2 linked regions of the Litorilinea aerophila genome follow. The main gene of each other region encodes a partner of the protein of the gene in region 2 in a complex. Links are inferred from orthologs where the notes say so. Each region holds a gene or a part of one and is shown on either strand. Other genes may lie near its edges. The genes, in order: tsaD and tsaE.

Region 1 (14,802 bases), on a different replicon or contig from region 2:
GGGATGTAGCCAGCCCAACACCGGGCCGGCCAGAAAACCGGCGGCCAACAGGGGCAAAATAGCCGGTAGCTTCACTCGCCAGGCCAGCCACTGGCAGATAATACCCACGGCCAATACACCGGCAATCACCACCATTTCGTTATGCATCTAACCTCCTTGATCTGATCGGGACAAACTTGAACGAGGCTATCGGGCGCCCATCACGCCGGTATTTCTAACACATGCCGGCGTCCGGTACTGTGAGCCAACCCATCATTGGGGACGGAATTTTGCTCCCGTAGCTTGCTGGCCCCAAACTGGACCCAGCTTACAGAGCCCAGACCACCATGCTGGAACAATGGGGCCAGTGTACACCAGAGCGGTCATCCCGACAATCGCGCCCAAAGGAGGATTTCACCCGTGTCAACCATCACGCATCGCCGTCCAGACCAGGCCAGCCACCCTTCGGTCTGGTTTTGGCTCAGCCTCGTCCTGCTCTTTGTGGTCGCCGGTTGCGCGCCGCCCCCCAGTCCGACCCTCTCCACGCCAGACAGCCCTCCGGCGGCAACCACCTCCCCAGCCCAAGCCTCCCTACCCGAGCGCATCCAGCTGACGCCCGTCTACAGCGGACTCCGCCAGCCACTCTTCGTCACCCATGCCGGTGACGGCAGCGGCCGGATCTTCGTCGTGGAGAAGGCGGGCCGAATTCTCCTGTGGGCGCCAGGAGAGGCGGATCCGGTTGTTTTCCTGAACATCGAAGACCGGGTGGGCAGCAGTGGCAGCGAGCAGGGGCTGCTGGGGCTGGCCTTCGCGCCCAATTATCCGGACACAGGCTTTTTCTACGTTAACTACACCGACCGGGCCGGCGACACGGTGATCGCCCGCTACCAGACGTCGCCTGAAACGCCCGACCAGGCCGACCCGAACAGCGAGTTCGTCATTCTGACCCTGGCACAGCCCGCCCGCAATCACAACGGCGGGATGCTGGCCTTCGGCCCCGACGGCTACCTGTGGATCGGCACCGGAGATGGCGGCGGAGCCAACGACCGCTTCGGCAATGCCCAAAACCCGGAGAGCCTGCTGGGGAAGATGCTGCGCCTGGACGTAACCACAGCGTCGGATCAGCCGTACCTCATTCCCGAGGACAATCCCTGGCGCGAGGGCACGTGGGATGGCCGGACCATCCGTCCCGAAATCTGGGCCGTTGGCCTCCGCAACCCGTGGCGCTACAGCTTCGACCGGGAGACCGGAGACCTGTGGATTGCCGATGTGGGGCAGAACCAGTACGAGGAAATCAACTTCGTCCCGGCGCCACTGGCCGGCGGGCTCAACTTCGGCTGGCCCATCACAGAAGGCCTTCACTGCTTCCAGTCGCCGGGGTGTGACACGGCCGGCCTGACCCTGCCCATCGCGGAGTACGGCCACCAGGGACGTTGTTCCATCACCGGTGGCTACGTCTACCGGGGCCAGGACCAACCCGGCCTGACCGGGCTCTACTTCTACGGGGACTATTGCAGCGGGGAAATCTGGGCGCTACGACATCAGCAAGACGCCGAATCCCAGATCCAACTGGTGGCCCGGAGCGGCCTGGGCATCAGCAGCTTCGGCGAGGACGAGGCCGGCGAGCTCTACGTGACCGACCTGCGGGGCGGGGCTGTCTATCGCATCGAGGAGTGAAGCCATGGCGCAGGGTCCGACCGGTCCCTCGCCCTCGGAGACTCCATGGCCGCGTGCCCGAAGAGGAGTCCCGCCACGGATGGCAGCCTGACCCAAGAACAGTCGGCTCCTCCCGGGGCGGGGCCGCTACCACTCGTCGATCCACTCTTCTGTTTCACCAACCACCTTGTACCGGCGCTGGGTGGTGCCCGGCGTTTCAACTGGGGGCATCAACTGACCCTGGGGGCCGAAGGATTGGGCCTGTGGCTGGGTGGGGGCTCCGGTCACCACGATCACCGGCGGCGGCTGGTGGTAGGGATAGGGGTAGCCGGACCCCCCGGCCCGACTTGGCCCCACGCTTCGCTCGGCCTCAGCCCGCCGCCGCTCCCCGGCCAGGACCAGGAGCGCTGTGGGAATGCCGGCCAGCACGCCGAAAATGACGCCGATGGCCATACTGATGGCGTCGCTATTGAGGGTACCGCCGATTCGCCAGCCTGCCACGGCGACCAGCAGGAAAAGTCCGAAAACAATGGTCCGTTTCATGGTGGCTCTCCTGGCTTGAAAGAATGAAGACGATCCGACCTGTATGCCCGACCCGAGGGTGGACTGGGTTGGGGCTGGAATGCCGGGGGTGCACTGCCAGTGCCGGCCAGACCTGACCTTTGTGATTCTGTCCGCTATTATACTAGAACATCTGTTCTGGTGTCAAGGGTGGTTTTGGGGGCTTTGGGGCGGGCAGCGTTCACCACTGGTTTGGCCAATCCGATCCACGGATTTCACAGCCATCCACGGCGGGCCGGAGACCCGCCCGCTGTCGTCAGCCACGAAAGGGTGCCGGTTTGCCGGAGGGGCGGCTGGAAGCCGGCCGATGGTGCCACTTTCCGGCGGGTGAAGGGAGGGCGACGGATGCGCAGCTGCGAGCTGCGCCTACGCGAGGGGCGCCCATTTCCGTCGGTGCGGGCCGGAGACCTGCCTTATCTGGTCCGGACAGGGCGCCTGGAGAAAGCTAGTAGGTCGGGTGGGATTCGAACCCACACGGGTTACCCCGACGGATTTTAAGTCCGTTGCGTCTGCCGTTCCGCCACCGACCCCCGGTGGCTACATTCTAGCCATTCCAGGCGGGGCTGTCAACGTGGCGGGGCGGGCGGGGTATGGTTCAAGATCGTCGGGATTCTCCCATCGGACGCCGCTGCAGGGGCGCTGCTTGCTGCGCCCGCCTATGCCGGACAGGGCTCTGCTACAAAAAGCTACAGGTGACACGGATTCTTTCTCTGGAAAATCTGTGTTCATCTGTGAAATCGGCGGTTTCTGCAGTGGAGTCAGGGGCATGGTAAGATGGAGGCCACGGAAAGTCTGTTCTAGAGGAGTGATGCCTTGCACTTCGATGCGTTGACCCTGGCCTGTGTGGTCCAGGAATTGACCGGCCAGTTGGTGGAGGGGCGGATCCAGAACGTGGTGATGCCCGATGAGCGTGCGGTGGGCCTGGAAATCTATGCCAACCGGACGCGGCACTACCTGCTCTGCCATACCGGAGAGCCGACGGGCCGCCTCCACCTGGTGGACTTCAAGCTGCGCCGGGGCGTAGAGGGGGCGTCTCCCCTGCTCCTCCTGTTGCGCAAATTCGCCCGGGGAGCCAGAATTCAGGAGGTGCGCCAGTGGTCACCCATCGAGCGGGTGGCTTGCCTGGAGCTGGAGCATCCGGAGCACGGCCCCTCCACGCTGGTGGTGGAGCTGGTGGGACGGCGCAGTAACGTGGTCCTCCTGGATGGGGAAGGCACGATTCGGGACTGTCTGGTCCGGGTGCCGCCATCCGAACGGGCCCAGCGACTGCTTTTGCCCGGCCATGTCTACCAGGAGCCGCCACCCCAGGAGGGGTTGCTGCCCTGGGACGACGGCTCGACCGACTACTATCAGCGCCTGGCCGCGCTGGTGCAGAAGCCTGGCCCGTTGTGGCGGACGCTGGTGTCGGGCGTGGCGGGCATGAGCCCGACGCTGGCGCGAGAGGTGGCCTGGCGCGCGTGTGGCCGGGCGGACGCGGCCGCGACGGACGCCGAGCCCCTGGCCGTGGTCCAGGCCCTGCAGGCGCTCTGGGCCCCCGTTCGGGAGGGCGGTTGGGAACCTGGTCTGGTATTCGACGATGGCCAGCTCTGGGGCTTCGCGCCCTACCACCTGCATTTTCGGGGGCGCTTCCAGCCCACGACTTCCATGAGTGAAGCGTTGGCTCGCTTTTTCCTGGCCGGCCCCGGCGCGGACAGGCCGCCAGATCCCTACGCTGGCCTGCGGGGGGAGGTGGCGGCCCAGCTGCGGCGGGCCCGGGAGCGGCTGACGCGCCAGCTGGAGGCCCTGCAGGGCGATGAACCGGCTCCGGGGGAAGCCGAGGCCCTGCGCACCCAGGCCCAGTGGCTCCTGGCCCTTGCCAGCCAGATCCAGCCCGGCCAGGATCGGCTGGATGTGGATCTGGGGGAGGAGGTATTGTCCATCCCCCTGCGGCCCGATCTCTCGCCGGTGGCCCAGGCCGAGCGCATGTTTCGCCAGGCCGCCAAACTGGAGCGGGCGGCGGTGGTCATTCCCCAGCGCCGGGCCGCCCTGGAGGCGGATCTGACCTATCTGGATCAGTTGGAGACCGATCTGGCCCTGGCCGAGGATCAGCCGGCAATTGCCGCGGTGCAGGAGGAGTTGCGGGCCACCGGGCTGGCGGCGGCCCGGGGTAAGAAGCCGCGTACCCACGCCAGAAGCCAGGAAGGTGCCCCCTTGCGCCTGCGCACCGGGGACGGCTGGGAGATCCTGGTGGGGCGCAACGCCCGGCAAAACGACGCGGTCACCTTCCGCCTCTCCCATCCCGACGACCTGTGGTGCCACGTGCGGGACCTGCCCGGCGCCCATGTGGTGATTCGTTCCCAGGGCCGGCCGGTGCCGCCGGTGGTGGTGGAGGCAGCGGCCCGGGTGGCGGCCTACTTCTCCCGGGCCCGGGATGAGCGCGCGGTGCCGGTGGCGGTGACGCGACGGCGCTTCGTCAGCCGCCAGCCGGGCGGTCGTCCCGGCCAGGTCTACTATCGCCAGGAAGAGACCCTGGTGGTACCGGCCACCCTGCCCGATTCCCTTCTCCCGGCCTGAGGAATGGGCGGCGGGGCTGGCGGTGTCGGGCGGACACGGAGGCCCGTCTTCTTTGCGGGCGCGGCGTATGGCTGCGCAAGGTGTTGGTGCCAGCAGTCAGAAGTCGATGCGGATATCGCCCCGGCGCCGGCGGCGTTCGGCCCGTTCCTGGGCCTGCCGAACGGGCTTTTCCGTCTTTTCCAGCAGGCTGTCGATGAGGGCCCGGGCGGCCAGCAGGGCCTCCCGGCGAGCCGCGTAGGCGTGTACCCAAAACTCTTCCGAGAGGCCCAAATCGTTGTGGCGCAGTTCTTCCAGCACCCCCGTGGCCCCCTCCGCCAGCCAGGCCAGCAAGTTGAAGGCGTTCTCTCGCTGGGAGGCAGGCCGCCGGGGGGGCGGCTCGTAGGGGGGTGTCTCCTGGCTGCCGGCTGCAGTCTCGGGTCCACCCGCCTCCTGGCGAGGATCTGGTTCTCGGTTGGCGTTGGGGTTGGAGGATCTGCTAGTCATTGCCTTCCTGTCGATACACAAGAATCCGCATGACGTCGTAGTCGTGGCTGCCGAAACGGTACTTGTACTCTTCGTCGCCCTGCATGAAGTCGAACAGGCGGCAGCCACAGGCGATGGCGTACTGGATGCAGTACGCCAGAAGCACCCAGCCCGGGCTCAGGTGGGCATAGGAATCGGGATCGTAGCCGGAGTTATAGAGGAGAAAGCGGCGGTTGTATTCGAAGGCGAAGAGGGCCGCGGCCTTTTCCCCGTTCAGGGTCAGGTAGCAGAGGCGCAGATAGCCGGCGTCGAACATGGTCTGCGCCATGGCCATGAAGAAGCGGCGCATCTCCGGCGTCATGAACTCGGCCTTGTCCTCCCGGCTGGCCCGCTGCAGCGCCACGAAGTCGTCCACCTCCGCGGTCAGGTTGTGTTGGGGGCCAACAATCACAAAACCCACATCGGCTTCCCGCTCGGCCCGCCGTTGCTTGCGGCGGATTTCATGGCGTTGTTTTTTGTCCACCAGCTCCTGGAGGTAGGTCTCGTAGCGCAGGGGCAGCTCGAATTGGGGCGCCACATCTTCCTTCAGGACCAGGACCTGGTCGCCGGTCTCCTCCAGAAGGGGGGGCAGGATTCGGTAGGTGAGGCTGTCCTGGGGCAGGTTACAGAGGTCCAGCACATCCCACGCCGGCGCTTCGTCCCCGTAGAGCCAATCCCGGAAGGCGGCATAGACGGCTTCCTCCCAGCCTTTGGCCACGATCATGTCCAGGTAATCGCTGACTTCGATGCAGCCGACCCAGTTGAACTTGCGCTTGCCGGCCAGCTCTCCCTCGGTTACCTCGGTCAGGTAGAGGGGGGCGATTCCCACCAGCCGGCCGTCGCTGGTTCGCCGAAAGGCGATGATCCAGAGTTCGCCTTCTCCCAGATGTTTCCACCAGGTTGTCTGCCATTCATGGGTTAGGAAGATAGTATCGAAGCGGGAGCGCTTGAGCAGGCTGTTCCACTCATCGGCAAGGGCATCAAAGCCGTTCGGGGTGCTTTGGGGTCCGTAGACCGTCCACTCGACCTCCGGCCTGGCGGGGGCGGACCGCTGGGCCGGGCCGGCGTCGGTGGTACACTCTGCCGTTGTGGCCTTGTCTGCACAAAGATTTCCGGTCGTCATGGTTTCTCCGCTTGTGTGTTCGCTGATTCCGCGCATAGAAATAGCGCCGCCACAGACAGCGCTACAATTATTATAGCGGAGATGGCACGAAATCACAAGCGGGTCATGGGTCAGGATGGCCGTTGCCCCTGGCCCGACCTGCGGTTGCCCAGCAGCAGGAGGATGACCACGATGACCACGGGAATGGCCACCATGATGCCCACCCGGCGCAGCCGCTGGAGCCAGCTGCTGGTGGAAGGTGTCTCTTCATTCTGGTCGGCCGTATCCGTCGGGATCTCCTGAGCCTGGGCCGGAGCCGGCGCGGTGACCAGGTTGACGTCCGGCGTAGCCGCTGCTGCGGGCGCTTCAGGTGTTGGGGTGGCCGCCCCCTCGTCCTCATAGTTGCAGGCCCGGATGGAGACGTCGTCCACATACATGGCCGTGCGGCCGGCCATACCGTCGTTGTTGACGGCCAGCAGAAGGCGGATGGTGCGGCCCGCCAGAGGCGTGAGTTCGTGTTTCACCTGTAGCCAGCTTCGGGCGTCGGACTGCTCGCCCAGGATGCGGTCGATGAACTGGCCCGTAGCCTCGTCGTACAGGTCCACGTACTGGAGGTCGCCGGGTCCCGGATCCCCGTCCACCATAGGGAAGTAGCGGAACTCCAGGAAGATGTCGGAGACATGGGCGGGCAGCTCCACCGCCTGATCCGCCGCGCTGACGCTGCGCACATTTTCCAGATCCACGATCCCCAGACGCAGGGCCTGGCGGCTATTGTTGAAGGTCCGTTCTCCGGTGAAGACAGCCGGCCGCTCGCTGGGCATGATGCGCCAGCCCACGCCGGTTGCCTCGAAGCCGCCGTTGTTGACCAGCTCCACGCAGGGTTCCAGGGCAAGGACGGACGCCGGCGCGGCGGGGGTGGGCGTTTCCAGGGGCGGGGGCAGGAGGGCGGCTGCCGGCGTCTCGGGCGTTTCCGTGGGCGTCTCTGTGGATGTGGCCGTAGGGGATGGCGTGGGGGACGGTGTCTCAGTCGGCGCGGGAGGCTGGGGCGCTGCCATGGCGCTGCTCGGGGGCTCCGACGTGGCCGTTGCCTCCGGGTAGCAGACAATCAGAGAGACGTCGTCCAGATACATCCAGGTTCGGGAGGAGTTGCTGTCGTTGAAGACGTTGAAATAGACGTAGAAGCTCTGCCCCCGATAGGCGGTCAGGTCCTTCACTTCTTCCCCCCAGCCGCTCTCATTGTGGCGGACCCGGTGCAGGATACGCAGGGTTCGCCCGTGGGGCGTGAGCAGGATAACCTCCTGGCGATCACTTTGGGCGGTGGGGTTGTCGTCGGTGGCTTCTTCCGTCTTGTAGAGGTGCCACCAGCGGAGCTCCGCGGTGAGGGCGTTGCCGGGAATGCGCACCAGCTGGCGGATGGACGAATAGCTGACCCGGTCCTGGGTGCCCACATCCCGGGGGTTGCCCAGTTGCATGGAGCGCAGGCCGCCGTGCTTCTGGGCGCCGCTGTACTGGGCCGGGATGGGATCCCGGCCGAAGATCCAGCTTCCGTCCCGTTCAAAGTCTCCGTTGACCAAGATGTTGACACAACCTTCGGGAGGTGAGGGAGTCGCGCCCGGCGTGGGTGAGGTTGGCGTGGCCGTGGGCGCTGTTTGTCCTGGCGGCAGGGTGATGCAGTTGCTGCTGGCGTCTGTATTGGCCTGGCCCGGCGTGGTGCAGCGCACGCTGAAGTCGATGCTGTTGCGGTTGATGTCCACGCCATCCGGGTAGCGGGAAATGCCGCTCCCTGCCACCAGTTGCGCGGCGGCAGGCTGGATGCCGGTCCCCTCGGTGTAGGGGGGAGCACTGTTGCCCCCAAAGCTGACGGCATCCACCACGTTCACTCCGTAGGCCACGGCCACCGCTGCCGGCACCACGTTGACCATCAGGTCGTCCTGGGTGGTGGGATCCAGGTCACAGTTTGGCACATCCGCCTGGCTGGCACAGATGACGTAGTACTGGCCTGGCCCCAGGGTGACGTTGGGCAGGTCGATGGTCTGGTAGACGATGGCGCCACCGCCGGTGCCATCCACCAGTTGGACCGTGTAGGGGTCCAGGTTGACGTCCCGGTTGGTGATGTTCTTCAGCTCGATGAACTCGGTGTCATCTGGGCCGGGCTGGAAGTAGGCCACCTCGTTGACCACCAACAGATTGGCGAAGGTAACGGGGCCGGGCGCCAACAGGTCGAAGTTGAGGATGCCGCTGCCATAGTCGAACACTTCGCCTGCGTTGGCGTGGGTGATGAACTGGTTGCTGACCGTGCTGTAGGTGTCGCCGATGTCGGGGTAGTCCCGGACCAGCATGGCAAAGAGTTGGATGGCGGGTTGGTCAAAGGCCAGGTGGACGCCGACGCCCGTCTGGCTGTAGTTGAGCCTGGCTTCAAAGCCTCGGGTCTGGTTGCCGCTGGCCGGGTTGGCGCCCAAATTGCCCGCAGTCTGGTTGCCCAGGGGCGTATTGGGGCCGCCGCCACTGCCAAAACTGCCCGAGAGGGTGTAGAGATCCCAGAAGTAGTTGCCCAGCCCATCCGTGCCGATGGCCAGCACGTAGTCCGGCAGGAAGCCAGCGTCAAAAAGAATGTTGGGGTTGAGGTTCTGGATGGCCGGGGGAGGGCTGCCGTCCCGGCCGAAATCGGTGTTGGGATAGCCCCCGCTGCGGGAGTCAATGAAGAGCAGAATGCGGTTGCCGCTCTGGATGGCGCCGGCCACGCCCAGGTACAGGGAGTCCCCGACTATCTTCGCATAGAGACCGTTGATCTCGTTTCCTGTGCCGAAGCTGGAGTCCGGCCCGCCCTGGCTCGTCCCCAGGAGTTGCCAGTCCGGTTCCGTCAGATTGCCGTCCAATGCAATCTCCGCGGCTGCGCTTCCCGGCAGGGTTAACACCAGCACCAGGGCCCACAGCAAGGGGATCAGCAGGCGTCGGCCCCATCGGATGGCCTGGGCCTGTTCAGGTGCCGGGTCTGTTCTCAAGCGCCGCCGTTCTGTTCTCATTCCCAAATCCTTTCACCCTTCGGTTGGGCCATTTTTCCTGTCCCCGGGCGCATTACCGGGCATGTCAACGTCAGTACTTCCTGATTGTTGCCCATTGGCGACGTAAACATCCTCAGATGCGCTTCCGTCCCGCCTGGCCGTGGCAGAAAATCCGTTCAAAACGGACAGAGTCAAGCCGGGTACCATCCGACCCGTGGAGTGCGTTTTAACGCACTTGGGGTGTGCCAGCCGATGATTTCAATCATCGGCCCAAGGCTGGCCACGGTCTCATACAGAGCGACCTATTGCGCCGCGGGGAATGAAAAGAGATGAATCTGCGTTCATCTGCGTCCTTTTTCAGGGCAGGATGCCGACTCCGCGTCAAAATCGTGAACGCTTGAGAGTGTATCACGGACCCGCTACCCGGACAATGGGCGCACCCGATTCCCTGCCGTGTGACCGTGTTGCCTGCCATGCCCCGCGGGCGGCCTGTGATATAATGAAAGGGAGTATGACTGCCGACTGCCGTCGTTCGGATGCCATTCATCAAGTGTAGACGTGATTCACCGAGAAAAAGTAATTGCCGCTTTGGAAGAGAAGCGGGATCGGTTTCGGGATTTTGCCGTGGACCATCGGGCGCAGCAGACCTGGCTGGCGCAGCAGCTGGCCTATCTGCAGCAGGCCGACAGCCAGATCATCCGCGACAGGCTGGTCCAGATGGGCGTCGAGCGGCCCGGTGCCCTCCCCACGGCCGAGTTGGATCAGGCCCAAGGCCTGCGTCTGGCCTTCTCCTGCCATTGGCAGAACCACCAGGAGGCCCGTTCCTGGGCCCTGGATGTGCTCCAGGAGCGGCCGGTCTTCGCCGTCGACGGCAGCCAGATCACCCCGACCAAGGACTTTTCCATCCCCGTGGGCGCCGTCCAGGTGGGCTGGTTTATCAACTATCACACCCCAGGCGGAAGATACGTCAAAGATGTGGCGTTTGAAATCCTGGCGCCCCAGGAGCTGGGCGAGGCCCCCACGGACGACGACACAGACCGGGGCTTTCCCGACTGGCGGGTGAACCAGTTGCGTTTCGTGCGGGAATGTGAGAAGCATTGTCAGTTGCTGGAAGCGTTGGCGACCACGCCGGCCTCCCGCCTGCCGGCTGCCTTCTTTGACGGTTCCCTGATCATCAGCTTCGCCGGCCAGATGCGCCCGGAGCGCCGCCGGCCCTACGTCCGGGCCGTGCGGGATCTGTTGGCCTGTTCCCAGCGGTATGCCATCCCGGTGATAGGTTTTGTGGATAGCTCCTACAGCCGGGACCTGGTCACCCTGCTGGAGGTCCTCTCGGGCAGGCCTGACAGCGTGGCCTGGAGCGATGCGGGGCTGGTGGATGACCTGCTACCGGGCTGGGGGGATCGCACCCCCTTTTTCCTCTGTGCCCGGGACGATCCCCTCAGCCAGCACGGCGATGCCGACTTTTACAACCAGGTGGCGTTTACCTATGTCCGATTGGCCGGGGAACGCCCTCCGGCGCGGGTGGAAGTGCCGGCTTGGGTGTTGGAGGCCGGCCTGGCTGAAGAGGTGGTGGACCTGGTGCGAGCCCAGTGCGTGGTGGGCACCGGCTATCCCTACGTCATCGAGACGGCCGATGCCCTGGCCGTCATCAGCCAGGAAGATCGCCAGCGTTTCTATGCCCTGTTTCAGCAGTTTGCCCTGCAGGAGGGGCTGCCCTTCACCCAGGCGCGCAAGGCCCTGAGCAAGCGCCTGCGGCGTTGAGGCGCGACCTCACCCCCGGGATCGGGTTTTAGTATTGGAAGGTCGGCAGTTCAGCCGGCCGGCCCCGCCCCAAGGACGGCCGCCGCTGAAGGCCAGGCGGGGCGATTTGCGGGGCAATTTACGGTGCAGGTTGGTTCATTGGGTGAACTATGAACAACAACCCTGAGTCGAAGGAATCGGTGCCGGTCGAGGCCGGGCAGGCCCGCCACCAGGCATCTGTTCCTGCATACCCGGCCCCGCCGGAGGTGACTACCTATGCGGCCAGTTCATCCTGGGACGCAGCCACCAAGCGCACAGTGGTGGTCATCCTGCTGGTGGCCATGGTCGGCATCTTCTGGATCAGCCGGCCGGTGTTGCCCATGCTGGTCATCGCCGGCGTGGTCGCCTATCTCCTCAACCCCATCGTCGACCTGTTGGAGCGCCTGCGCATCCCGCGCAGCGTCAGCACCGTTATCCTCTTTTTGCTGGGCCTGGTCGCGGTCATCCTGACGCCGATACTGCTGGCGCCCATCCTGCTCCAGCAGCTGGCCTCCCTGAACTTCGACGTGCCCAGCACGGCGGTCAGCTTCCTGAGTTGGCTCACCCGGACCTTCAACAGCCTGCCGGACACGGTGGAGATCTTGGGCTTCGAGGTGCCCCTGGATGGGGTCACCCAGCAGTTTGAGGCCGGCATTCAAAACTTCACCTTCATCCCCACCCTGGCCGAAATCCTCAGCTATTTCCAGCAGCTCATCAGCACGGCCACCAACGTGGTCAGCAGCACGGCAGCCATCGGCGTCAGCGTCGTGGGGGGGATCGTCCAGTTCCTGATCACCTTCCTGGTGGTCTTCTTCCTGAGCCTTTACCTTACCAAGGATGCTCCCCTGATTCGGGAGTATGTGGAGGGCCTCTTCCCCCGCTCATACCAGTCGGAATGGATCGACCTTCTCCGGCGGATGGGCTACATCTGGCAGGCTTTCTTCCGGGGACAGATCATCCTGAGCGTGACGGTGGGGATGACCACCTGGCTGGCCCTGACCCTGGCCGGCATGCCCGGCGCACTGATCCTGGCCATTCTGGCCGGCGCCATGGAGGTGATCCCCAACCTGGGGCCGGTGCTGGCCATGATCCCCGCGGTCATCGTGGCCCTGATCCAGGGGAGTACCGTCCTCGATGCCTATGGGATCAACAACTTTGGCTTCGCCCTCATTACCATCGGCATCTACTTTGTGATCCAACAGGCGGAGAACAACATCCTGGTGCCCCGCATCATCGGCAAGGGGGTGAACCTGCATCCCATCGTGGTGATCTGCGGCGTGGCCATCGGCTTCAACCTGGCGGGTGTCCTGGGCGCGTTCTTCGCAGCGCCGGTCATTGCCAGCCTGCGGGTGTTGGGCAGCTACATCCACGCCAAGCTGCTGGACTACCCGCCGTTCTTGGGCCAGGAGTTACCGCCACCCCGCCGTCGGACCGCGGTGACCTATCGGCGGACCGTGCGGGGCGATGAGCTGACAGCCGTGGAGGAGCCGCGGCCAGAGCATCCCGACGTGCAGGCACGCCAGGCCCCCGGCAGCCCCATCCCCCAGCATGAGAGTCGTTCGGATGGACCCGAGCCGCCCACCGATGGGGTGACCAGCTCCCTGCGGGCGTAGCGGGCTGGTCAATCGGACTCGGTGGGCAGGGGCAGGGTCGCGAAGACATCCAGGCCCAGGTCGCCCACGGCTGCCGGGTCCTGTTGCCAGCGGTAGTAGGCCGCAGCCCCGATCATGGTGGCGTTGTCCGTGCACAGGGCCAGGGGCGGGATGTAGAGGGGCAGCCCGGCCTGGGCACACCGCTCCTGGGCCAGCGTCCGCAGCCGGGCGTTGGCGCTGACGCCGCCACAGATACACACCTGGCGCGCGCCGTAGGTGAGCGCGGCATCCAGGGTCTTGGATACCAACACCTCTGCCACCACCTCCTGAAACGAAGCTGCAATGTGGGCCGCCGTCTCTGGATCCTGGGGATTCACTCCTTCGGCCTCCAGTTGCCGGGTCAGGTTGAGCACGGCCGTCTTTAGCCCAGAGAAGCTGAAGTTGAAACGATGCTCTTCCTGTTGCATGAGGGGACGGGGCAGGTCAAAGCGGGTGGCATCTCCCTGCTGGGCCGCCCGCTGGATGGCCGGGCCGCCGGGGAAGCCCAGCCCCAGGAGCCGGGCCACCTTGTCGAAGGCCTCGCCCGCGGCGTCGTCCAGGGTGCTGCCCAGCTGGCGGTACCGGCCGTGGCCATGCATCAGGATGAGCTCGGTATGGCCACCGGAGACGATCAGGACGACCACAGGGAAGATGGGCTCCGGCACTTCGCCCGTCTGGCCGGGCAGGGCCACCCAGTTGCTGTAGATGTGCCCCTCCAGGTGATTCACCGGCAGCAGCGGTAATCCGCTGGCGAAGGCCAGCCCCTTGGCGGTGTTGACACCCACCAGCAGGCTGCCAGCCAATCCCGGGCCATGGGTCACCGCGATGGCGTCCAGCGCGCTCACATGGGGCACCCCGGCCTGTTCCAGGGCCTGCTGGATCACCGTCTGGATGGCCAGCACATGTTGGCGGCTGGCCACCTCTGGGAAGACGCCGCCGAAACGCCGGTGGAGCTCGATCTGGGTGGCGACCACATTGCTCAATGCCTGGCGGCCATCCACCACCACGGCCGCCGCAGTCTCATCACAGCTTGTTTCAATGGCCAGAATTTTGGTCATGTTCTCTGTTCCTGTCTGTCGGTTCGGCTGGCCCAGACCAGCACGGCCAGGGCCAGGGCACCCAATGCCAGCAAAGCGACCAGTTTGTACAGCCGGTCATCCAGCACCAGGGTCAACAGGCCGAAGAAGGCACAGAATGCCCAGTAGCCCATCACAATGGCCCGTTCGCTGAAGCCCAAATCCAGCAGCCGGAAGTGGAGGTGATCCCGTCCACCCTGGCCAGGCGACAGCCCCCGGCGCCAGCGGCTGACGATGAGCCAGGCCACGTCCAGGGCCGGCAGGCCCAGCACCAACATCACCGTAGCCAGCCGGGCACCGCCAATGATACCCAGGGCGGCCACGGCAAAGCCCAAAAAATAGCTGCCGCTGCTGCCCATGAAGATGCGGGCGGGGGCAAAGTTGTGGGGCAGGAAGCCCAAGGCCGCTCCCAGCAGGGCCAGGGGCAGCAGCGCCACGCTCAACTGGGGGGGCTGCACGGCAAAGATCATGTGCACCGCCAGCACCAGGCAGAGAATGGCGGTGACCCCCGTGGCCAGGCCGTTCAGCCCGTCCAGCCAGTTGATGGTGTTCATCATGGCCATAAACCAGAAGAGGGTCAGCGGCCAGACGATCCACCATGGGAAGCCATCCGGCCCGAAGAGGAACCCCTGGCCAAAGGGGTTGTTCACATGCTTGATGAAGATCAGGCCGGCGATGGCGATGACCCCGGCCACTGCCTGAATGACATACTGGGGGCCGCTGGAGAATTCCACCCGGTCGTCCACAAATCCCGCAACCACGCAGAAGAGGCTGCCAGCCAGAAGGGCCAGCAGCCGACGTCCCTCGTTGGGGTCGTGGCGGGGCGGAAACCACTCTGCCCACGCCGGCGGCAAAACGTGGGGCAGCAGGACGGTCAGCAAGACCGTCACGAAGAAGCTGCCAAAGAGGGCCAGGCCACCGGTGCGAGGGATGACCCCCTGGTGCCTGCGCCGGCCGCCGGG
Region 2 (14,725 bases):
CGGTATTGGACGCCAACCGGGCCTTCCTGGCAGGGCCGGGGGAGGGCTTCCGCCAGGCCCAGGCGCTGTACACCCAGGCGGTGGAGGACGAAAGCCTGATCGAATGCTGGATGCGGCCCAACGAACTGGATGAGTTGCGCAGCTTCAGCCTCTATCGCCTGGCCGTGCTGGCCAGCTATCAGGGCGACGCCGAGGCAGCGGCCGAGTACATCGAACAGTTGGGCGCGACCTATCCCGATAGCGTCTACGACCAGCTGGGGCAGGCCTGGCTCCAGGCCTATCAGGAGAGCGCCGATCCCCAGGCTGCCTGTCAGGTCGCCAACGAGTATGCCACCGAGCACCCCGAATCCTGGCAGATGCTGGCCGACTACGGATACACCAATCCATCCTTCCAGGCCAGCGACGTCTGCCCCATCCTGGAGTTGGCCGAGCCGGACGCACAGGAAGCCCCGGCGGAGGCAGGCGCAGCCCCCACAGCGACCCCCCTCTCCGCCCAGGTGTTGCCGGACTGTCCTGCCACCCTGTCCGACTATGCCACCACCCTGCCTGATGTCCTGACCGCGGTGGGCAATGACCAGGCCAGCCTGGAAAACTGGCTTCGCCTCTGCAACGCCATGGGCGATGGCCGGGGCGCAGTAGTGCTGGCCGACCTGACGGGCGACGGGCGATCCGATGCTATCTTCTATCCGGTGATCATCAGTGACGTGGGCTTTGGCCCGGACGGCGCCCAGGGCGCGGTCCTCATCTACCACGCCACGGCGGACGGCGGCTACACCCTGGCCGCCCAGCCAGACATCTACGGCCAGCCCGAGCCCCTGGCCGTGGACGACCTTAACGCTGACGGACGCATGGACATCGCCTGGACGGTGGTGGGTTGCTCCACCTTCTGCGTCCGGGAGGTGCAGATGTGGACCTGGGACCAGGACGCCTACGTCTCCCTGATCCAGCCCGGCGCTACCATTGCCGAGGGGACGGCCTACTTTGAGCCTGTGGCCGAAGGGGATCCGGGCAGTGGCCAGCAGTTGGTGTTGGCCGGCGGGGTCAGCGGTACGCCAGAAGGAGGCCTGGACGTGCCCCACACGGAGATCTGGCAGAGTGTGGACGGCGGCCTCTACCAGCGCATCCGCTGGACCTACGACCGGGACAACCCCGGCAGCCGCTGCATGGGGCTGCGCCTGGTAGAGGCGGATGTGGCGCTCCAGGCGGCGGATGTGTTGGGCTACGGTCCCGCTGTGGAAGCCTACACGGATGCCCTCAAGCCAGGATGGGACGCATGCAGCATCTTTGGCCTGCCGGCCGAGGAAGAGCTGATCCTGCTCCAGGGGCTGGCCAGCTTCCGCCTGGTCCAGGCCCTGGCCCTGAACGGTGACCTGGAAGCCGCCGCGGCCACGGCAGCCGCTCTGGCTCAGGGTCAGCCAGACAGCGATTACAGCCAGGCGACCCAACAGTGGCTACAGGTCTACCAGGAGACGGGTGATCCGGCCCAGGCCTGCGAAGCGGTGCAGCCCATCTTCGAGGCCAACAGCGACCTCTGGCAGATCACCGATCATTACGGCTACAACCATCCTGCCCTGGCGCCAGAGCAGATCTGCTTTGTGCCCTGACCGGGTGCAGCCCGGCCCGGTACGATGGACTCTGACGTGGTGGGTCGACCACGCGTCCCTGCGTGACAGAGGTACGCGGTTCCTGGTGTCCATGTCCGGCCAGGAGGCCGAACCTACGCCGTGGGGCGGTCACACGTCCCTGCGTGCCAACTGGCCGCTGGTCACCACCGGCGTGCCCGCGGCCATGGCCTCCAGTACCATCATGCCGAAGCCTTCGTAGGTGCTGGGAAAGAGAAACGCCGTCGCCCCCGCATACAAGGCCGGTTTGTCCCCCTCCGCCACCCAACCACAGAAATGCACCTGCGCCTCGATGCCCTCTGCCCGGGCCAGGGGGCGCGGGTCTGGCGCGAAGGGGGTGTCTCGCGCGGGCAACTCCCCGGCGATCACCAGATGGATGGCCGGATCGCCCCCCTTTTCCAGGTAACGGCGGTAGGCCCGCAGGATACCCGCCACGTTCTTTCGGCGGTCAAAGCCCCCCAGGTAGAGAAAATAGCGTGCCGGCAAGTTGTACCGGCGGCGGACCGCGGCCGTTTGGGCCAGGTCCGGGGGGGGACCTGCCTGGTTCGGTCCGTGGTGGACCACGTGAACCCGTTCAGGTGGGACATTCAGGTGCTGGACAATGTCTTGGGCGCTGGCATGGCTGACCGTGAGGATGGCCTGGGCCCGACGGGCCGTGTGGGCCACCAGGGTCGTGTAGAGGCGATGGAAGGGGCTGCCCCGATAGCCGGGCAGCAGCAGCGGTATCAGATCGTGGACGGTGACCACCACCGGGCAGGGCTGACGCCAGGGTGCCGCCCAGTAGGGCACCCAGAGCACATGGGCCCCCAGCCGCGCCGCCGTCGCCGGGACCGTCACCTGTTCCCACCAGACTTTGGCCAGGGCTTTTGGCAGCCGGGGCAGCGGGACGGCGATGGACTCCACGCCGGGGCGGTCCTCCTGGGCAGCCGCTGCGCCTGCCGGCTGGAGCAGGGAAAGACGCAGGTGGGGTGCCAGGTGGGGCAGCCGCTGCAGGAGCTGTTCCAGGTATTGTCCGCTTCCCGTGGTGAGGCGGCCGGCGAACCAGCCGTTGATGGCCACATGCATGGGTCGGAGATGAAGGTTCAGCGTCGCGCCCGGAACCATTCCACCGTCTGGCGCAGCCCCTCCTCCAGGGAGACCTGGGCTTCCCAGCCCAACTGTTGCCGGGCCTTGCTGCTATCCAGGTAGGTGGCCAGCACTTCACCGACCGGCCGGGGGACGTAACTGGGCTGGTGGGAGTAACCGGTGATGGTGGCCAGCAGCCGGTGGAGGGTGTTGATGTCCGTGGGGACACCGGTGCCCACGTTGAAGATGCCCACGGCGTCGCTTTCCAGGGCCAACCGGTTGGCCCTGGCGATGTCGCCCACGTAGGTGAAATCCCGGCTCTGGGTGCCGTCCCCGGTGATGCGGGTCGGCTTTTGGGCCAGCATGGCGTCGGCGAAGATGGCCACCACGCCGGCCTCGCCCCGGCTGTCCTGGCGAGGGCCGTAGACGTTGGGGTAGCGCAGCGCCACGTAGGGGAGGCCGTAGTTCTGATGGTAGAGGTCCAGGTGATACTCCACGCTGAGCTTGTTGGCGCCGTAGTTGTCTTTGGGCTGCGGCCAGCTTCGCTCGGTGAAGGGAAGGCGGTCGCCAGCCTCGCTGGCCCCTTCGCCATAGACGGCGCCGCCGGTGCTGGCAAAGACGAACTTGCGGCAACCGTGCTGGCGGGCCTGCTCCAGCAGGATCAGGGAGCCCAACACATTGACCCGGGCGTAGGTGATGGGGTCGGCCATGCTCTCCCGCACGTTGGCCAGGGCGGCCTGATGGACCACCGCCTGGATGCCCTCTGCCTGAAAGATGGCGGCCATTTGCTCTTCGTCGCAGATGTCCGCCTGATAGAAGGTGGCCGCCGCCGGCACATTGTCCGCGTGGCCGGTGTGCAGGTTGTCGACCACCACCACCCGATGGCCTGCCTCCAGGAGTGCATCGGCCACATGGCTGCCGATGAAGCCGGCACCGCCGGTTACCATGACAATCATCCATCGCCTCCTTGCTTGTTTTTGAGCGCCCACTGGGGGCCAGCCCCGATGGGCTTATCCTGATATTCAACCGAGTAAATCCCGGCAGAAATTCGCCGATGGGTTCCACCAGAGGGAGTGCACCCAGAGGGCACCCGGAATTTCTGCTGTGCTCTTTACGCCAGACTGTACTGGTGTGCATTATGGGGCTCAGGGCCGATTCCGGCAAATGGCTCCACCACAGGCTGAATCTGCGTGCAGCAGCATCCTTTTTCACGGCAGGATGACGACGCCACAGGTGGGCCAATTCGGCCTGCAGAGATGCCGGTGGTCGGCAACCCGGTTGCGAATTTTGAAAATCGGCGGAATTGCAGGATACAGCACGATCTTTTCGGCAAATTTTCGATATAATAAGGTTGTTGCTGTGCCAACACCCTGAGGTTGCGCCCTGATACCCACGGGGCGGTGTCCCCCCAGCATCTAGCCAGCACACGGCTGAAACTTTCTTCCGGTTCTAGCGGTGTTCTATTGGGGTTCTAGCGAAGCGATGCAGCGCTTCACTTGGGGAAAGCCTTTTTGACTCCACTCCCGGAGCTTGGCCATCTTCTCGCTCCTGGGTACAATCAGAGGCCGTTGCGTCGCGCCTTTCATGGAAAAGACCTGGCCGGAGGTCCATCAAGTATGCTGATTCACAATGCGGTTGTTCTCACATTCGACGACCAGGATCGCGTCCTGGAATCCGGCGCGGTGCTGATCCAGGGGGACAGCATCGTGGACGTGGGCGAAAGCCAGGAGCTCCGGAGTCGTTACCCTGAAGAGGAGCAGTGGGATGCTGAGGGATTGCTCCTCATGCCCGGCCAGATCTGTGCCCATACCCATTTTTACGGCGCCTTCGCGCGGGGGATGTACATCCCCGGCCCGCCCCCAGCGGATTTCCCCCAGATTCTGGAACGCCTGTGGTGGCGGCTGGACAAAGCCCTGGACCTGGACGGGGTGCGCGCCTCCGCCCAGGTCTGCCTGGTGGATGCCATTCGCAACGGCACCACCACCCTCATCGACCATCACGCCAGCCAGCGGGCCATCGACGGCAGCCTGGACGCCATTGCCGAGGCCGTGGTGGAAAGCGGGCTGCGGGCTGTGCTCTGCTACGAAGTGACCGACCGGGATGGCCCCGAGGCCGCGGCCGCCGGAATCCGGGAAAACGTCCGCTTCGCCCGGCGTCTGGCCCAGGCCCGGCAGAGTGACCCGACCTCCCCCCTGGCCACCCGGCTGGCCGCCACCTTCGGCCTCCACGCCAGCTTTACCCTCTCGGATGAAACCCTGGAGGCGGCCATCGCGGACAGCAACCGGTTCCACATCCACGTGGCCGAACACCCGGTGGATCAATACGAGACGCTGCAACGATCGGGCATGCGGGTGGTGGAGCGCCTGGTAGACTTCGGCATCGCGGCGCCCGAGAGTATCCTGGCCCACTGCGTCCACATCGACGCCTGGGAGATGGCCCTGATCCGGGAAGTGGGCTCCTTCGTCAGCCATCAGCCCCGCTCCAACATGAACAATGCGGTGGGCACTGCGGAAATCACCACCCTCCTGCGGGGCGGTGTCCCGGTCTGCCTGGGCAACGATGGTTTCAGCAACGACATGTTCGCCGAAATGAAGGTGGCCGATCTACTGCAGAAGGCCGCTCACGGCGACCCCCGCTACCTGGGCGCGGACCAGGTGGTCCGCATGGCTATCCACCACAACCGCCGGCTGGCCCAGGTCTTCTTCGAGAAACCTCTGGGCATCATCGCCCCCGGAGCCTACGCAGACCTCATTTTGTTGGACTACTACCCCACAACTCCCCTCACCCCCGAAAATTTGCCCTGGCATCTGCTCTTTGGCGTCAGCGGTGGCCATGTCCACAGCACCATCGCCCATGGCCAGGTGCTCATGCGCAACCGGAAACTCCTCACCCTGGACGAGGCCCAAATCACCGCGTGCAGTCGCCATCTGGCTGCCCAGACATGGGAGCGCTACTGGGAGATGTTTCCGTAGGGAATCTTCAATCTTGAATCTTTAATCTTCAGTCAAGGAGTCCACTTACATGAAACCCACCATCGCCGTCATTGGCGGCACCGGTGCCGAGGGGTCCGGCCTGGCCTTGCGTTGGGCCCGGGCCGGCTACCCCGTGGTGATCGGCAGCCGCAGCGCAGAGAAGGCCGCCACGGTCAGTGCCAGCCTGGGAGAACGGCTGCCCCCAGGCAGCGCCCCGCTGACCGGCGCCACCAACGCAGAAGCGGCTCAGGCCGCCGACGTGGTCGTGCTCAGCGTCCCCTACAGCGCCCAGGAGGCCACCCTCCAGCAAATCGGGGACGCCTGCCAGGGCAAGATCCTCATCACCGTGGGCGTGCCCCTCAAGCCGCCCCGGGTGAGCGTCGTCTGGCATCCGCCGGCCGGCTCCGCAGCTCAGGAAGCCCAGGCCCAACTGGGGGAGGGCGTCCGGGTGGTGGCTGCGTTCCAGAACATCGCCGCCGATCACCTCCAGGACCTGAGCTGGGAACCGGATTGCGATGTGCTGGTGGTGGGCGACGACAAGGCCGCCCGGCAGCAGGCCCTGGAGCTAGTGCGCGCGGCCGGCCTCTTCGGCGTGGACGCGGGGCCGCTGGCCAACGCCGGCGTGGTGGAAGGGTTGACCGCGTTGCTGATCGGGATCAACATCCGCTACAAGGTCAAGGGCAGCGGCATCCGCATCACCGGCATCCCCCGGGAGGGCTGAGGCCATGCAGCTGGAAACCCGGGCGGTCCACGCTGGTCGCCAGGTGGACCCGGCCACCGGCGCGGTGATGCCGCCCATCCATCTTTCCACCACCTTCGAGCGGGATGCCGACGGCGCGTATCCCCACGGCTACATCTACACCCGCAGCGGCAATCCCAACCGCCAGGCCCTGGAGCAGTGCCTGGCCCAGTTGGAAGGGGGGGCAGCCGCGGCCGCCTTCTCCTCTGGCATGGCGGCCACCATGGCTGTGCTGCAGGCCTTCCAGCCAGGCGACCACGTGCTGTTGCCGGCCGATGTCTACTACGGCACCCGTAAGCTGGCCCAGGAAATCTTCCGCCCCTGGGGCCTGGCGGTCTCCACCGTGGACATGGCCGACCTGGAGCAGGTCCGGGCGGCCATCCAGCCGCAAACCCGGCTGGTCTGGGTGGAGACGCCGTCCAATCCCCTGCTCAAGATCACCGACATTGCCGCGGTGGCCGAGATGGCCCACCGGGTGGGTGCGCGCTGTGTGGTGGACAACACCTGGGCCACGCCGGTTTTGCAACAGCCCCTGAGCCTGGGCGCCGATCTGGCCATGCACGCCACCACCAAGTACCTGGGGGGACACAGCGACCTGCTGGGGGGCGCCCTCATCGCCCGGGAGGAGGACGACTTTTTCCTGCGCATCCGTGAGATCCAGGCCACGGGGGGCGCAGTGCCGTCGCCCTTCGACTGCTGGCTCTTGTTGCGCAGCATCCGCACCCTGCCCTACCGCATGCGGGCCCACTGCCACAACGGGCTGGCAGTCGCTCGCTTCCTGCAGGAGCACCCCCGGGTGGAGGCCGTCCACTACCCCGGACTGGCCAGTCACCCGGGACACACCGTGGCCGCGCGCCAGATGCAGGGATTCGGCGGGATGCTCTCCATCCAGGTGGCCGGCGGCGCCGACGCAGCCATGGCCGTGGCCAGCCGGGTGCGCCTCTTCACCCGGGCCACCAGTCTGGGCGGTGTGGAAAGCCTCATCGAACATCGGGCCTCGGTGGAGGGCCCTGCATCCACCACGCCGCCCAACCTGCTGCGGCTTTCCGTCGGCCTGGAGCATCCCGACGACCTGATCGCCGACCTGGCCCAGGCCCTGGGTTGACGCGACCATGGAACTCTGGCGTGCCCTCCGGCTGGATCTGGCGCCCGAGACTCCCCACGTGGTCAGCTTTGTGGGCGGCGGCGGCAAAAGTACGGCCCTCTTTCGGCTGGCCCGGGAACTGGTGGCCCAGGGCAGCCGGGTCATTGTGACCACCACCACCCACCTGGGCGTGGCCCAAACCCAGGGCTACGCCGGCCTGTTGTGCCTGGCGGAGGGCGAGGGTCCGCCGGCAGACGGGATAGCCGACCGACTGGTCGCCCATGGCCAATGCCTGTTGGTCGGACCTCGGGTGGGTGCGAAGTGGCGGGGGCTGACGGCCGGGCAATTTCAGGCCCTGTGGACGGTGGCGCGGGCACTGGCGGTGACGGCCATCCTGGTGGAAGCCGACGGCAGCCGTGGCCTGCCGGTGAAGGCGCCGGCATCCCACGAGCCTGTGGTGCCGCCCATGACCACACTGCTGGTGCCGGTGGCCGGGCTGGATGGTGTGGGCGCACCGGTGGACGGGGACCATGTCCACCGGCCCGAACAGGTGCGGAAGCTGCTGGGGTTGGATGCCGGGATGTCCGCTCGGTTGACGCCGGCGCAACTGGCCCGGCTCCTGGTTCATCCAGCGGGCGGGGCCAGGCATAGACCGCCCACGGCCCGCCTGCTTCCCCTGCTCAACAAGGCGGACGACATCTGCCGCCTGGTCCTGGGGCGCCTGACCGCCGCCTGCCTGCTTCGCCTGGGCCAGGCGTCCCTGGTGGCTGCCGTGGCCCAAGAGGAGGAGCCGGTGTTGGAGCGGTGGGCTCCCTGGGCGGCCATTGTGTTGGCGGCAGGAGAAGGCCGGCGCATGGGGCGCCCCAAGCAGCTCGTCCCGGTGGACGGCGAGCCCATGGTAGCTCGCGCTGTGGGGACGGTCTTGGCGGCCGGGCCATCAGCCGTGCTGGTGGTCACCGGAGCCCATGGGGAGCAGGTCCAGGCGGCCCTGGCGTCCTGGCAGGCAGTGGCCGGCACAAGCCTGCGGTTGGTTCCCAATCCCCGTTGGGCCGAAGGACAGGCCAGTAGCATGCGGGCCGGCCTGTTGGCCCTGGACGAGGCCATCCAGGCGGCCCTCTTTCTGCCCGTGGATCAGCCTTTGCTGTCGTCTCGGTTGTTGCGGCAGATGTATCGCTGCTGGCAGGCAGGCGCTCCCCTGGTCACTCCCCGGGTGGATGGTCAGATCCGGGGCGCCCCGGCCCTCTTCGACCGGGCCCTCTGGCCCGAGCTGCTGGCCGTCCAGGGGGATGTGGGCGGCCGGGAGGTGCTGCGTCGTCATCAGCACCAGGCAGCCACCATCCCCGTGCAGCCGGAAGAGCTCCAGGACGTGGACACACCCGAGGATCTGGCCCGCCTTCGGTGACCGGGCGCCGGGGTCCTCTGGCCCGATTGCCCGGCATTCCTGGGGCCGTAGATCACGCAAGGATGCGTGACAGCGGTGCTACTACAGCCTGGCGTAAATACCCCGGCAGAAATTCCGGGTGCCCTCTGGGCGCACTGCCTGTGCTGGATACTATCGGCGAATTTCTGCCGGGATTTACTACCCAATTTGTGGCCGCAGCGATGGAACCCGCTGGGCCAGGGCCTGGAGCAGGGCCGCGCTGTGGGGGCCGTGGGCCGTCAGGACGATCCGCCGGTGGTCGGGGCTATCGCCGGTCGCTTCCAGGTTGACGGCCAGGTGATCGTCCGTCAGCATTCCGGCCACCCGGTCCGCCCATTCGATGACCACCACGGCCCCGCTGGCCTGCCCGCTGAGGCTGGTCGGTTCTCCGGCGCTGTCCAGGATTTCCTCCAGGCCAAAGGTGGCTGCGTCCAGCTCGGGGGCCGTATCGGCCAGCCGATAGACATCCACGTGGATCAGCTGCAGCCCGCCCCGGCCCTGGTACTCGTTGACCAGGGTGAAGGTGGGGCTGGTCACCCGGGCGGTGATGCCCATGCCCGCGGCCAGCCCCTGGGTGAAGGTGGTCTTGCCGGCGCCCAGGTCGCCCCGCAGGGCGATGATGTGGCCGGCCTGGACCAGGCTGCCCAGCTGGTGGCCCAGGGCCTGGGTCTCGGCTGCGCTGTGGGTTTCGACTGCGTAGGGATGGGTAACAGAGGTGTGCATGGTCTCAGTCATGGCTGGTTTACAGTTTCGATCAGGGCCTGGATCTGGGCGCTGAACTGGTTCACCAGTTGCTGGGCCCGCTCGGGGTCTTGCCCCTCGGCCACTACCTCCAGATAGGGCCGATCCGGATCGGGGGCGATGTGGACCCACTCTTGGTTTTCCAGGCAGATTTTGAGTCCGTCGATGTTGTCGGAGATGTTCACGGTGTGCTGTCTGTGGAGTTCCCGCATGACCCGGGCCTTGGCATCCCAGGGGCAATTGACCAGATGGCGGACCAGGTTCATGGGCGGCAGATAGCTCACCACTTCGCTTAGGGGGGCCTGCCGGACGGCCAGGTATTCCAGCAGGCAGGCCACGGCCATCATCCCATCCACCGCGGGCTGGAAGGGCGGGAAGATAAAGTTGCCGGTGCCGTCGGTCACCAGCAGGATGTCGCTCTGCTGGGCGGTGGTCATGAGGCTGTGCAGGTTGTTGTTGATGCGCAGCACCCGCCCCTCATGCCAGGCGGCGATGGTGTCGATGGCGTTGGGCATGGTCGCGGGGACGGCCACCGTGCGGCCCGGGTGGGCGTAGAGGGCCAGCTCCACCATGAGCGCGGCCGCGGTGAGATCGTCCAGGATGCGGCCATGTTCGTCCACCAGGAAGATCTTCTCGCCGCCCACATCCAGTTGAATGCCCATGTCTGCATCCAGGACGCCCACAATTTTGGCCACCCGTTCCAGGTTGGCGTGGAACTCGTGCTGGAGCATGGCCAGCTTGGTCTCGTCCATGCGGGCGTTGAGGGGGACAGTATCCACCCCCAGCTTATTCAGGATGTGGGAGAGGGTATCCGCGGCCAGCCCGTGGGAGTAATCGATGACGATGCGGAAATGGGCCTGGCGGATGCGGTCCACGTCCACGTGGGCCAGGAAGTCCTCGGTGTACTCCTCGATGGGCCGGTTGGCGTACTGGATCAGGCCGATCTCGTCCAGGTAGGCCCGTCGGAAGTCCTCCCGGAAGAAGCTGCGCTCGATGGCCCGCTCGGCCGCCTTGCTCTGGTTCAGGCCGTTGTGGTCGATGAAGCGGATGTCCACCACCCGCTGGTCGAAGGGGCTGAGGCGGACGTGGATGCCGGCCGAGGTGTTGGCATGTTTGCGCACGAAGTGACGCAACACGGGGATGGCCACGGTGCCCAGGTCCCACACGTTGACCCCGGTGCCGGGGAGTCCGCTGATCAGGGCCCGTTTGAGCATGCGGGAGGAGCGGTGGATGTCCCGGTTGAGCGCGACGTAGCTGTTTTTGGGCAGCGTCGCGCCCAGGGCAGCACCCAGCTTGGCCGCGAACTCGGGCGTCAGGTCCACGTTGACTACGCCCGTGACGCCGAAGCGGCCGAAGAGGGAACGCCGCCCCTGGTTGCCCCAGATGATGCTGTCCTTCACCGTGGCCCCGGCCTCGATCTCCTTGTGGGGCCAGAGCTTCACCTCGGCATGGAGCACGCAGCCCTCGCCCAGAACGTTGTTATCGCCGATGACCACCCCTTCGTAGGCCACCACGTTGGACTTGATGCTACACTGGCGCGCCACCACCGTTCCCCGCAGCTCACAATTTTCGCCCACGTAGTTGTTGCGCCACAGGATGCTGCGCTCGATGCGGGTGTAGGCATCGACGATGGTGTAATCCCGGATGACGCTGGGACCGTAGATGGTTACATCCCCCTTGATTTTGACGCCGTTGCCCAGGTAGATGGGGCCGAAGAGCTGGGCGCTGGGCGCGATCTCCACGTCCTGCCCCACCCAGATGCCCCCGCCCACGTGCTGGCCGATGGGGCTGGACAGCTTGACTTTGCCGAAGAGCAGGTCGGCATTGGCCCGGCGATACTCTTCGATGGTGCCCACGTCGCACCAGTAGCCGTCGGCCACGTAGCCGTAGAGGGGGAGCTTCTTCTGAAGCAAGAGCGGGAAGAGATCTGTGGAGAAGTCGTAGGCCACATCCGACGGGATCATCTCCAACACCTCCGGCTCCAGCACGTAGATCCCGGTGTTTACCGTGTCGGACATGATCTCGCCCCAGCTGGGCTTTTCCTGAAAGCCCAGGATGCGCCCATCTTCCCCTGTGACGATCACGCCGAACTCCAGGGGGTTGGCCACGTGGGTCAGGGTGAGGGAGGCCAGGGCTTCCCGTTCCCGGTGGGTTTGGATGATCCGGCCCAGGTCAAAGTCGGTGAGGGCATCGCCGCTGATGACCAGGAAGGTGTCGTCCAGGTAGCGCTCGGCGTTTTTGACGCTGCCGGCCGTGCCCAGGGGCGATTCTTCCACCACGTAGGTCAGCCGCATGCCCAGGTTCCGGCCGTCCTCGAAGAAGTCCTGGATGGTGGAGGCCATGTAGCGCAAGGTCACCACCACATCGGTGATGCCGTGGTTTTTCAAGAGATCCAGGATGTGGGCCATCACGGACTTGTTGACAATGGGCACCATGGGTTTGGGGCGCCCAACGGTCAGAGGGCGAAGGCGAGAGCCTTCGCCGCCGGCCATGACGACAGCTTTCATGGATCCTCCTTTGCGGGTTTTGTGCCAGGGGCTGGCCAACGACCCACCCACTTGAGCACAGTGGGTGGAGGGTGCATGTTAGATCGGGGGCCACGGATAATTGCGCCGAAATGGCGACGGCTCAGGGAAGGTGCGGGTATGCAGGAGCAGGCGCAGACGTTCCAGCATGGCTGCCCGCTCCTCGTCGTTCAAAAGCTGACACAGGCTCTGGGCCAGGGGGGTGTTCATGTCGGTCAATTGGGCTTCCAGCCGCTGCAGGCCGGCCAGGAGTTCTTCTTCAATGGGCTGACCGCTGAATTCCCAGATCACGGTGCGCAGCTTGTATTCGCTGTGGAAGCAGACCCCATGGTCGATGGCCCAGAGGCGGCCATCGGTGCCGATGAGGCAGTGGCCACTTTTGCGGTCCGCGTTGTTGATGACAAAGTCGAAGAGGGCCAGCTGGCGCAGGGACTGGGCGTAACGGGCATCGGCCTGGACCGTGAAGTAGTGCTCGTTTTCGTCGTTGTCCACATAAAACTGGACACTGCCCAGCCCGCGCGTCCCCTCCCGCAGGACCGTGGGCGGGACCAGGCGCCAGCCCAGGCCATGGCTGACCAGGTAAGCGGCCGTCTCTCGCAGGCAGAGGCTGCCCCATTCAAAATCCCAGAGGGGGCTTTCCCCGCGGCGGGGTTTATAGACGGCCGGCAGGGTACACTGCTGGTGGGTCACGGTGACCAGAAAACTGTGGTTGGAGCTGTAGGGCAGCAGCCCCTGCTCTTCCATGCGGCCGGCGGTGAGGATCTCCAGGACCTCCGCCTCGTTCAGCTGGATGGGGTCTGGGCCCGAGTGGGGCCGGGCTCTGCGCTTGGCTGCCAAGTTGGTCGAATCCTCGTCAAACGTCGGACAAGGCCACCCGGAACGCTGTCTGCCTCCGGGGGCGACTCGTACACGCGGGCGTCGATGGTGGCGTCAACAGCGTTAAAAGATGATGGGCATGGCTTCCCCGTCGGAGCGGGGACAGAAGTGCCCTTCCCGGTCGATGGGCCGCCCACAGAGAGGACAGGTGGGACGCCCTTTCGCCACCACTTCCAGCGCGTGCTCGCTCAGGGCCCGCATCTGCTCCCGGGTGGCCACAAAACGGACAGCCGGCACTTCGTCGCTTTCGGGATCCAGGATGGTGCCACTTTCGGTGACGACCAGGGCCTTGGCAATGACCCAGATCATGTCTTCCTGCTCGTCGTAGCCGATGATCAGCTGACCGACCCGGAAGATGGGTTCCAGCGGCTGTTCTGGCTGCAGCACCTGGTGGTGTTTGGAGACCGGCGGGAGATCCGGATATTTCTCCTCCAGTTCTTCCAGGAGTTGCAGAATGCTGAGGGCCAGGTTCGCGACCTCTTGCTTTTCCAGCACCAGGCTGACGAGCTGAGAGCCCGCCCGCGCCTGCAGGAAGAAGGTGCGTTTGCCGGGTTCTCCAACGGCATCGGCGATGATATGTTGAACAGGGTTGAGGTCGTAGGCAAATTGGGCCATGGTTCTTCACGCTCACAAGGTGAACCGAATCATCCGATTCCTGGGCAGATTGACGCCAGACTGTACCAGTACACGATGGCGTAAATAAACCAGTGGTTTCTGGCGTGGTGCGTGCACTCGTTCACGAACTACACACCCCAAAATCCGTAGGCGTATTTACACCGTTTTTACACTGGGCTTTACACCCGTTACACTGGGCTTTGCACCAGGCGTTGCCCTGGTAAATCCCGGCAGAAATTCGCCTATGGTTTCCACCAGAGGTAACGCGCCCAGAGGGCACCCGGGATTTCTGCCGTGGTATTTACGCCAGACTGTACTAGGCGTTGGCGGCGGCATGTTCAGCCTCCTGGGTTGCCTCTTCGCTTTTGAACTCGAGCCGGGGCAGTTCGGCATGATAGTTGACGAAGAGCACCATGGGCCGAGCGCCGTGAAAGGCCAGGCCCGAGATGGAGGCCGTCCCAATGCCGATACGCTGGAAGAGATCCAGCGGCGTACCCATGTAGTGGGCCAGGGACGTTCGGATCACATCGCCGTGGCTGAAGACAGCCACCAGCTGGTTGGGGTGCCGTTCACGCATCCGTTCGATGGCCGTGACCGCCCGAAACTGGACTTCCCGCAGGCTTTCACCGCCGGGGAAGCGGAAGCTGCTGGGGTGGTGTTGCACCAGGGACCATTCCGGCGTCTGGGAGAGGGCTTTCAACTCACCGCCCTGCCAGTCGCCGTAGTCCACTTCCTGCACGGCCTCCTCAGTGATGACCGGCAGCCCCAAGGCCTCGGCCACCGGTTGGGCTGTTTCCAGGCATCGCTCCAGGGGGCTGGAGTAGATGGCGCTCACCGGCTGCCGGGAGAGGAGCTCGATGAGCTGTTGTACCTGTTGGCGCCCCCGCTCGTTGAGGTGGACGCCCGGCGTGCGCCCGGCCAGGCGATTGCTGCCCACCCAATCGTTCTCACCGTGTCGGATCAGAAGGATGTAAGTTGTCGGTTCACGCATCTTCCATGTCTCGCTGTGTTATAATGGCTTCATGTTTGGGCGTTGTCATCCAGGCCAGCATAACACGCCTGCTGT

Evidence for each region.
Region 1: the proteins of tsaE (region 2) and tsaD are in contact, whole or in part, in a crystal structure (PDB 6N9A), measured with the Thermotoga maritima proteins. The link is inferred for Litorilinea aerophila from one-to-one orthologs. Residues at the interface, in WP_004082108.1 of Thermotoga maritima: Leu37, Gly38, Lys46, Lys57, Val59, Lys60, Ser61, Thr63, Phe64, Thr65, Leu66, Met67, Val69, Pro71, Tyr82, Arg83, Leu84, Asp86, Asp88, Phe89, Asp93, Ile128, Asp130, Glu131, Arg134; in WP_004082750.1 of Thermotoga maritima: Cys10, Asp11, Arg49, His50, Leu82, Gly84, Gly135, Gly136, Glu154, Thr155, Leu156, Asp157, Asp158, Ser159, Glu162, Asp165, Lys166, Arg169, Leu170, Tyr175, Lys213, Thr214, Leu217, Tyr218, Gln221, Arg222, Asn324.

Annotation. Positions count from the first base shown.
Region 1 is NZ_VIGC02000019.1:38,673-53,474, forward strand. Bases 11,789-14,788 are described here. They hold tsaD (tRNA (adenosine(37)-N6)-threonylcarbamoyltransferase complex transferase subunit TsaD), read right to left. Parts: upstream 13,823-14,788; coding sequence 12,755-13,822; downstream 11,789-12,754. Other genes in these bases: FKZ61_RS14770 (AI-2E family transporter), read left to right, coding at 11,789-12,746; FKZ61_RS14780 (glycosyltransferase family 4 protein), read right to left, coding at 13,819-14,788. Also shown: FKZ61_RS14725 (cation:proton antiporter), read right to left, coding at 1-147; FKZ61_RS14730 (PQQ-dependent sugar dehydrogenase), read left to right, coding at 400-1,656; FKZ61_RS14735 (hypothetical protein), read right to left, coding at 1,783-2,178; FKZ61_RS14745 (Rqc2 family fibronectin-binding protein), read left to right, coding at 3,010-4,749; FKZ61_RS14750 (hypothetical protein), read right to left, coding at 4,846-5,232; FKZ61_RS14755 (GNAT family N-acetyltransferase), read right to left, coding at 5,225-6,373; FKZ61_RS14760 (lamin tail domain-containing protein), read right to left, coding at 6,484-9,375; FKZ61_RS14765 (DNA double-strand break repair nuclease NurA), read left to right, coding at 9,979-11,115; more of FKZ61_RS14770, read left to right, coding at 11,265-11,788; more of FKZ61_RS14780, read right to left, coding at 14,789-14,802.
Region 2 is NZ_VIGC02000005.1:108,654-123,378, forward strand. Bases 7,844-10,766 are described here. They hold tsaE (tRNA (adenosine(37)-N6)-threonylcarbamoyltransferase complex ATPase subunit type 1 TsaE), read right to left. Parts: upstream 9,626-10,766; coding sequence 9,062-9,625; downstream 7,844-9,061. Other genes in these bases: yqeC (selenium cofactor biosynthesis protein YqeC), read left to right, coding at 7,844-8,884; FKZ61_RS04990 (sugar phosphate nucleotidyltransferase), read right to left, coding at 9,634-10,766. Also shown: FKZ61_RS04950 (LysM peptidoglycan-binding domain-containing protein), read left to right, coding at 1-1,604; FKZ61_RS04955 (glycosyltransferase family 4 protein), read right to left, coding at 1,734-2,687; FKZ61_RS04960 (NAD-dependent epimerase/dehydratase family protein), read right to left, coding at 2,705-3,643; putative aminohydrolase SsnA, read left to right, coding at 4,304-5,659; npdG (NADPH-dependent F420 reductase), read left to right, coding at 5,709-6,380; FKZ61_RS04975 (trans-sulfuration enzyme family protein), read left to right, coding at 6,385-7,503; more of yqeC, read left to right, coding at 7,511-7,843; more of FKZ61_RS04990, read right to left, coding at 10,767-12,150; FKZ61_RS04995 (SCO1664 family protein), read right to left, coding at 12,229-13,005; FKZ61_RS05000 (DUF3090 domain-containing protein), read right to left, coding at 13,108-13,659; FKZ61_RS05005 (MSMEG_4193 family putative phosphomutase), read right to left, coding at 13,976-14,650. UniProt on the Escherichia coli protein: Required for the formation of a threonylcarbamoyl group on adenosine at position 37 (t(6)A37) in tRNAs that read codons beginning with adenine.